DNA from 2 places in the Alcanivorax sp. IL3 genome. Region 2 is predicted to be linked to the other one. Evidence: predicted binding sites of a transcription regulator. Region 2 holds the regulator's gene; the other holds the start of a gene.

Region 1 (4,421 bases), 890 kb from region 2:
TTCAACAAGATCATTGCCACCCGCTCCACGCCGCCGCTGGCAGAAGAGCATGGTTTCCTGCCGGGCACCGAAGAGGAAAAAATGGATCCCTGGCTGGGGGCCATCAACGACAACATAGAGGCGCTGCACCTGAACGATGAAAACCCTTCCGGCAGCATTCAGTATGTGAAGGAAAAGGCCAATATCCAGTTCAAGGCGATGAACTATATCCGCGGGCGCAGCTTCCAGAAATCCCTGATCCTGATCGACGAAAGCCAGAACCTGACCCCCCATCAGATGAAGGCGATCATCACCCGGGCCGGGGAAGGCTCCAAGGTGGTGTGCCTGGGCAACCTCGCCCAGATCGACACCCCGTACCTGTCACCCACCAGCTCCGGCCTCACCTACATGACCGAACGTTTCAAGCGCTTCGTCCATGGGGGTTCGGTTCAGCTGAACGGGGTGCCGAGGTCGTTGCTGGCGGAATATGCGGAGCAGTTTCTTTAATTGATAATTGAGAATGGATAATTGATAACGTCGGCCATGAATGATTGGCATGACCCCAACGTAAGAGGCCGCGCCCAGACTCTGGGCGCGGCCTCTGCTGTTTCAGTCAAGATTGCGCAGATCGCGCCGTTATCAATTCTCAACTATCCATTATCAATTATCTTTTTACACGCTTCCGACTGATAAAAATCATCCAGCACCCACTGAATAAACGGTTCCAGCACGCCCTGTTCAATGAGGACGGTAGCGCCGCGGGCCAGGGCGGGGGCGGTGATTTCACGAACCTGCTCTTCGCTGATCTTCATGCCTTCCAGCAGGGTTTGCAGGGGCATGTCGCTGAGGGATTGAACGGCGGCGTGGATGCCTACGCTGACCAGTTGGCGGGTGTAATCCAGACGGGCAGTTTCGTCACCGATGGCACAACTCTGGCTGACCACTTCATCAATGGTGCCGGCGGGTACCAGCTTCAGATAGTCGGCGGGCTTGAGAGGAGCCACGCGCTGATAGCCGTCCCGGGCCAGTTGCTCTATGCGCTCGTTGGTCAGTTGCTTGTTCAGCCACTGCTCGCCGGTTTTCAGCGTGACGCGGATATTCTTTCGCAGATAGTCGCGGATGGATTCTTCCATGCTGCCCATTGCCTTGCCGACCATGCTCTTGCGGCCCATTTTCATCACACTGCTGACGCCGGGAAGTTTGGCCAGGGCGTTCTCTTCCAACAGAAAGTTCTTGATGCCGGTGTAGAGCATTTCGCTGACCATTTCGCTGACCAGCGGATGGTTCATGGCGGCGTGGACGGCTTTCTCGCGCAGGGTCTGCAGCTTCAGTACCTGCTCCAGAATCGCTTCGAAATGGTCTTCGCTGAGTAGTTCGCCCACGGTGGCAGGGTCTTTTTCGGCGGCTTCCCAGACCGCCTTGCTGACGTCGCTGACGACACCCTGCAGGCCCTGGGCGCTGAGCGCTTGTTGCAGCCATTGATCCACTACGGTGGTCAGGGAGTCACTGTCTACCAGTTTGCCCAGCGGTACCGCGCCCAGGCTGCCGCTGGCCTGGGCCATCAGGGCCTGCCAGTGTTCCTCGTTTTGCAGTTGTGCACAAAGGTGTGCCTGGTGCGCATCGCGCAGGGCGGAGATCAGTTGAGCGGATGACATGGTAGTAAAACCTCTTTTTATTGATTCAGAGCAATACCCTCAATCGGCGATGGCCGTTTAATAGTTCCGGTGCGGTGGCCTTGTGAGGGTTTCTGGTCGCTGACTCTATCTTGCTGGAAGAAAGGGGAACTGTATGCAACTGCGAGGACAAGGAAAAGCGGCGCTGCTGCTAACCGGGATGTTGATGGCCGGGCCTGCCATGGCCCATAAGGCGGGGGACGTGATTGTGCGTCTGGGGGGAATCAAGGTTGAGCCGGATGCCAGCAGTGAAACCTTTAACCCGGCCTTGCCGGCAGTGGGTGGCCTTGGCGTCGACGTGGATGACGACACCCAGGTGGGCCTGACGCTGGCCTATATGGTAACCGACTCCATTGGTGTCGAACTGGTGGGAGCGACTCCCTTTACCCACGACATCCTCCTGGAAACCGGAGGTGGTGATGTTGCCATTGGGGAAACCAGCCACCTGCCACCGACGCTGCTGGCACAATACTATGCGCCACAGATCGGACCTATGCGGGCTTATGTTGGCGCGGGTTTGAATTACACGCTGTTTTTTGACGACAGCATCGATGATTCTGTGGTGAGCCCGCTATTGGGCGGTGCCGATGCCGATGTGAAGCTGAGTAACTCCATGGGCTTCGCCTGGGAAGTGGGGGCTGACTTTGCTCTCGACGAAAACTGGTTGTTCAACGTCAGCGTCTGGAACATCGACATTGATACCGAGGCGCGGCTGTATGTGAATAATGCCCGCGTGGACAAGATCGATGTGGAAATCGATCCCTGGGTCTACATGGTGGGGTTGGGCTACCGGTTCTGAAGGCCGCTGGGCACTTCATGCACCGGCTGCGCCCTGCAGACGTAAGAGTGGCGGAGGTGAGTGTGCGCCCGGAGGAATGAGCGCACGGAATCATCTCCGTCCTGTTTTTGGGAAACTTTGTTGTTTGGCGTGTTGCCTTCGCGTGGTTACGCCATCTCTTCCAGCAGTTCGGGGAAGCGCTGGCGCAGGACTTCATAGCCTCCGTCCAGGCTGACCACATCACTGAACCCCTGCTCGGCAAGCCAATCGGCGGCGCCCTGGCTGCTGTTGCCGTGGTAGCAGTAGATCACCAGCGGTTTTTCCGGGGCGGTATCGGCCAGAAACGGTTCCACGTTGGCTTGGGTCAGATGGACGGCGCCGCGCAAATGGCCAGCAGCAAAGCTGGCCGGGTCGCGGATGTCCACGAACAGGGCATCGCCCTGTTCGAAGCGGGTTTTACCCTCATCCGGGCTGATGCGTGTTGCCATTCTTTGAGTCCTTCTCGGCGAGCAGATCCGACGGTGGGTACTCGCACTCCAGTTTCATGCCGATGGCGTTTTCCAGTTCCGGCAGCAGGAAGGCGTCGTCTTCACAGGCGAAGCTGATGGACATGCCGCTGGCACCGGCCCGCCCGGTGCGGCCGATACGGTGAACATAGTCTTCCGGGTCTTCCGGCAGATTGTAATTGACCACATGGGACACGCCGTCGATATGGATGCCGCGGCCGGCCACATCGGTGGCGATCAGCACCTGCAGATCACCGGCGCGGAAGCGTTCCAGGGTCTTCATGCGCTGGGTCTGGGGCACGTCACCGGAGATCAGAGATACCTTCAGGCCTTTCTTTTGCAGCCGGTCGCTGACCCGGCGGGTAATATCCCGGCGGTTGGCGAACACGATCACCTTGTCCATGTTCATGCCGGTGATCAAGTTGTACAGCAGAGTGAACTTGTCGTCGGCGTTGGTGATGTAGACCTTCTGTTCCACGGTGTCGGTGGTTACCTGGGTGGGCTCGATTTCCACTACTTCCGCGGCTTCTGTCCAGCGGCTGGCCAGGTTCATCACATCGTCACTGAAAGTGGCGGAGAACAGCTGGGTCTGGCGGTATTGGGGCTTCGGGGTCATGCCGACGATGCGTTTCACATCGGGAATAAAGCCCATGTCCAGCATGCGATCCGCTTCATCCAGTACCAGGAATTCCACCCGGTCCAGCCACAGGTCGCGGCGTTTGGCGAAATCCAGCAGGCGACCGGGGGTGGCCACCAGGATGTCGATCAATTCGTTCTGCAGACGTTCCTGCTGGCGGTTGAAGTTCATCCCGCCGACCACGCTCATGACCTGCAGATCGGTGTACTTGGCCAGGGCTCTGGCGTCCTTCTCGATCTGCATGGCCAGTTCCCGGGTGGGGGCCACAATCAGGGCGCGGGGCTCGCCAGCGTAGCGTTTAACCTGAATGGGGTGGCGCAGCAGGTCGTTGATCACGGTGATCAGGAAGGCCGCGGTCTTGCCGGTGCCGGTCTGGGCCCGGCCGATGGCGTCGGCGCCGGCCAGGGTGTGTTCCAGCACTTCCGCCTGGATGGGGGTGCAGTACTGGAAGCCCTGCTCGGCGATGCCACGCATCAGGCTCAGGTCCAGATCGAAATCATGGAAGCGGGTTTCGCCGTCTTTTTCCGGCACCGGGAACTGATCCAGGGTCCAGGTGCTTGTGTTGTCTTTTTGCATGTATTCGCTCAGTCTGAATGCAAGTGTTGGTGCCACCGTGTAGGGCACCCGTTCCTGCTGAAAACGGGGTATTGTAGAAAAATTAACCAGCGCTGTCAGAGGATGTTTCCTATGGGCTTGCTTCGCGGCGTTATTGTAGTGTTTTGGGTGGCGGTAGGGTTAGCCATTTTCCTGGATCTGCCGTCCCCGTTTGATCGATTGCTGTTGGGTGCCGGGCTGGTGGTGGCGGTGCTGCATCTCCTGGAATGCATCGGCTTCATGGTGTGGATCCG
Region 2 (4,421 bases):
TGCCCAGTGGCAGCGACCCTTCAACAAGAAGAATGCCAGGCCCGCGGCGTTTGCCTTCAAGGGCGATGTGTATACCGGCCTGGAAATCGACACCTTCACGGACAACCAGCTCAAGGAGGCCCAGACGTCCTTCCGAATGCTGTCAGGACTGTATGGCGTGCTACGCCCGCTGGACCTGATGCAACCATACCGCCTGGAAATGGGTACCAAACTGGATACCCCACGCGGCAAGGATCTCTATACGTTCTGGGGCGACATTATCACTGAACAGCTCAACAAGGATATGAAAGCGGCGAAAACCGACGTGCTCGTCAATCTGGCATCCAATGAGTATTTCAAGTCGGTGAACAAGAAAGGGATCAATGGCCGCATCATTGAACCGGTCTTCCAGGATGAGAAAAACGGCAAGTACAAGGTGATCAGCTTTTACGCCAAGAAGGCCCGTGGCCTGATGGCGGCGTGGATTATCAAGAAGGGCATCAAGGACCCGGCCAAACTGAAGAATTTCGATGTGGCGGGTTATTGCTTTGCTTCGGATCTGTCGACCCCGGACAAGCCGGTGTTTCGTCGGGCCGAGCAGTAGACCTGGTGAAGGAGCGCCACTGGGGCGCTCCTGAAACGGGGTCAGTCTCTGTCTTCAAACTCGCTGCGGGCGGCAAGCAAGCCGGTTTTCAAACCATCCCAGGCCAGTTCCACGCCGGCTTTGATGTCATCCCAGGCATCTTCGCCGTGAGACTCCAGTTTTTCCAGTTTGGCTTCCAGCTCGTCGCGACGATCCTGAATCTCCGCAATTTTTTGCTTCGCGTCGCTACGCCACTCTTCACGCTTGTCCCCCAACCGGGCGGTCAGGCGATCCAGCTGATAATCCCAGTCTTCCAGTTTCTGGCGAATGTTGTCGGCAAAGTCTTTCTTGTCTGTCATTACGTTATGCTCCTGATCAGGCTTGCCAGGGACTCTGGAAACCTTGGGGTTTGATGACCAGCACATCCGTGCTGGCACGGGTAATCACGGATTCTGCTGTGGCGCCCAGTAACAGCCTTTCCGGCAGGTTACGATGCACGGTGCCTACCACCAGTACGTCCATATCATGTTCGTCACAGTATTTCGCCAGGGTCGGCGCCACCGGGCCGGTCAGCACTGTCATCTGGTCCGGCCCCAGGCCGTGGGCGGCACCAAATGCCTGAAAGCGATCACGGTAAAACTGGCGCACCTTTTCCATGCCGCCGCTGTAATCGGGAATCGCTTCGCCCACCAGCAGAATCAGGCTGTCGTCCATTTCATCAAGCACATGAGTAGCGCGCAGGGTGCCACCAAGATTGCCGGCAAAATGATTTGCCGCACCGAGCACGTTAACCGCCAGGGCATCCTGGGGCTGCTCTTCTGTACCCGGGTCCAGGGCGGCCAGAACTCTCGGTGCATGGGGCCACTGACGGCCATGAACACACAGCACCGGGCAGGGCGCCTTGCGAATCAATTGCCAGTCCCGCGGGGTGAAAAGATGCCGGCGCAGGCCGCTTTCTTCACTGGTATGCACAACCACCATGGCGGGTTGCAGGTCGAGGATGCTCTCACGCAATGCGGCCATGCTGTCTTTGTGCCACAGAATGGAAAGCTGACAGCGCTCCCTATCGGTTAATTCACTGATCCTGTTTTGCCAGGCTTTGTGAATCTGTGCGCGGGCGGCGTCCTGTCGTTCATGGTCAACGCCAACGGCGCGAACCATAGCGGAGGAATAGGCATTGACCAGAACATGCAGTGGCGCCTTGGTGGAATCCGCCACCTGTCTGGCTTTGTATAGCGCAGGCTGGGGAGCCTTCAGATCACTGTCGAGAATGGCCAGTACCGGGGCGGTCACAGGCTTACTTCCAGACTCTGCTCTCCACAAAGGCTTCGCCGATTTAGGATCTCCACTTCACGTCCCTCCACGCGTAACCAGCCATTTTGCTGGAAGCGGGTAAAGATACGGCTGACAGTCTCCACCGCCAGGCCCAGATAATTGGCGATGTCATAGCGCGACATGGGAAGACGGAATGCCCGCTCGCTAAGCCCTCGGCGTTGGTGACGTGCTGACATGGATATCAACAGGGATGCCACCCGGTCATCCGCATTTTTCTTGCTGAGCAGCATATGCAGCTCACGGTCTGAGCGAATTTCGTTACTCATCAGGCTGAAGAAATGGTGCTGCAGCGACGGGATGCGCTGGGACAGCATTTCCAGTTTGGAGAATGGGATCTCGCACACCGTGGCGGTTTCCAGTGCCTTGGCGTTGGACATGTGGTGGGCGGTGCTAATGCCATCCATGCCAAGCACTTCACCGGGGAGATAAAAGCCGGTGACCTGCTCGTCGCCTTCATCGCTGAGCACATAAGTTTTCAAGGCGCCGGAGCGGACCGCGTAGACCGCCTGAAACTCGTCGGCGGCGCGAAACAGATGTTCGCCGCGTTTCAGGGGTCGGCCCCGATGAATGATGCGATCCAGCTCGTCGAGCTGTGTCGGCGCCACTGCCAGTGGAAGGCAGACAGGGCTGAGACTGCAATCATTGCAGGAAACATGTTGAGACACGGTGTGACTCCGGTTGATGGCTGCGTAATGCAAATTTCACCTTACAGTATAGGGTAGGGTGAACAACAAGCGAATATAGTTCAAATGATGCGACTGAAGCGATTTTGGGCCTCGTTCTGGGTATAGCGATCAAAAGGCATCACCAGGGCCCGGCTTACCAGCCGGCCCTGCTCGGTGATCACCAGCCGCTGCTTGTCCACGCGCACCAGCCCCTGATCCTCAAACTCCACCCAGGAAGCCAGGGCATCCACAAAGTAGTCAGGGAAATTGATTTGCCACTGCTCACTGAACAGATTCATGTCCACGTACAGGTCGCACAACAGGCGCATGATAAGGTCGCGGCGCATCTGGTCATCGCGATCCAGGAGATAACCCTGTTCAATGGTGGACTGGTGCTGATCAATGGCATCCGACCAATGACTTAATGATTTCATGTTCTGCGCGTAAAGATTGCCGATCTGGCTGATGGCACTGACCCCAAAGCCCAGCAAATCCGCATCCCCGTGGAGGGTGTATCCCTGAAAATTGCGGTGCAGAAGCCCGTTGCGCTGAGCCACGGCAATCTCGTCGCTTTCCAGAGCAAAGTGATCCATGCCGATAAAGGTATAGCCGGCATCCTGGAGGATGCGCCCGGCACGGACGAACATGGACAGCTTTTCTTCCGGGCTGGGCAAGGCCATATCCGGTATCTGCCGCTGAATTTTGAAGCGCGCCGGCAGATGGGCGTAGTTGTACAGCGAAATTCGCTCGGGCCGAAGGTCTGCAATCTGCTCGATGGTGCGGGCCAGACTGGATTCCGACTGCCAGGGGAGGCCGTAAATCAGATCGGTGTTAATGGATTTGAAACCGAAATCCCGCGCCCAGCCCATGGTCTGACGAATCATTTCATAGGGCTGGACCCGATTGACCGCCTGCTGCACACGCAAATCCAGGTCCTGAACCCCGAGGCTGATACGATTGAAGCCCAGGCCACGAAGCAGCCCCAGACGAGCCTGGTCCACGGTGCGTGGATCAATCTCGATGGCATAGTCGCCACGGTCATCTTCACGCAGGGTGAAGTGTCTGGCCATGTAATAGACCAGTTCGGTGATCTGGGCATCACTTAGAAAGGTGGGGGTGCCGCCACCCCAGTGAATCTGGGTGACCGGCCTTTGCCTGTCTACCTGTTCGGCGCGCAGGCCGATTTCCTGCTTCAGACGTTTCAGGTATTCCGCCGCTCTGCCACGGTTGGCGGTGACAACCCGATTGCAGGCGCAGTAATAGCAGACGGTGCTGCAGAACGGAATGTGCATATACAGCGACAACGGCCGGCGAGCGGCATTGCCAGCATCAATGGCCTCGGCATAATCCGACTCACTGACTTCCTCGTGAAACTGGGGAGCAGGCGGGTAAGACGTGTAGCGCGGTCCGGGACCGCCATGCCGGCTGATCAATGTTTTGTCCCAGGTAGCCACACCCGCTCTCCAGTTAAGTGATTTACTCCATTATTGCGGGCCCTGAATTGACTGTGTTGACCTGGATCAAGTCTCGGGCTGATGGTGGTGGCTGTGTTTGCCTGAATCGGCAGGACCAGGGTGAACGTGATGGGGCATCTGGCTCATGGACCAGGCCTGCCAGAAGAATGCCAGCGCCAGCAGAAACGTCAGTGATGCCGCCACCTTTGGCCAGATGCCGTTGCGAAAATGCTGCAGCCGGGAGGCGATCACACCGGTAATGGCCACGGGGATGATGGTTACTATACCGAAGACCAGCATCACCAATGCACCAGCCGGTGCGCTGCCGGCCGTAACGGCAAGGGCCAGGGCGGTATAAATCAGGCCACAGGGCAGCAGGCCCCATAGTCCGCCCAGCGCCAGCGC

Evidence for each region. Region 2 encodes FNR, which switches genes on or off when oxygen is low (the NO sensors DNR and NnrR bind a similar motif). Its sites were predicted from a motif close to TTGATNTANATCAA; they were not measured.
Region 1: the regulator FNR is predicted to act here: its motif matches at 1,655-1,668, upstream of ACMG4M_RS13420 (OmpW/AlkL family protein).

What each region holds. Positions count from the first base shown of each region.
Region 1 is NZ_CP179931.1:2,884,715-2,889,135, reverse strand. Features, by position in the region: gene ACMG4M_RS13430 (PhoH family protein) at 1-486, shown strand, start outside; gene ACMG4M_RS13425 (hypothetical protein) at 630-1,634, opposite strand; gene ACMG4M_RS13420 (OmpW/AlkL family protein) at 1,768-2,451, shown strand; gene glpE (thiosulfate sulfurtransferase GlpE) at 2,598-2,918, opposite strand; gene rhlB (ATP-dependent RNA helicase RhlB) at 2,893-4,149, opposite strand; gene ACMG4M_RS13405 (DUF1145 domain-containing protein) at 4,261-4,421, shown strand, end outside.
Region 2 is NZ_CP179931.1:1,996,377-2,000,797, reverse strand. Features, by position in the region: gene yaaA (peroxide stress protein YaaA) at 1-583, shown strand, start outside; gene ACMG4M_RS09310 (hypothetical protein) at 625-921, opposite strand; gene ACMG4M_RS09305 (universal stress protein) at 938-1,855, opposite strand; gene fnr (fumarate/nitrate reduction transcriptional regulator Fnr) at 1,852-2,562, opposite strand; gene hemN (oxygen-independent coproporphyrinogen III oxidase) at 2,643-4,016, opposite strand; gene ACMG4M_RS09290 (sulfite exporter TauE/SafE family protein) at 4,083-4,421, opposite strand, start outside.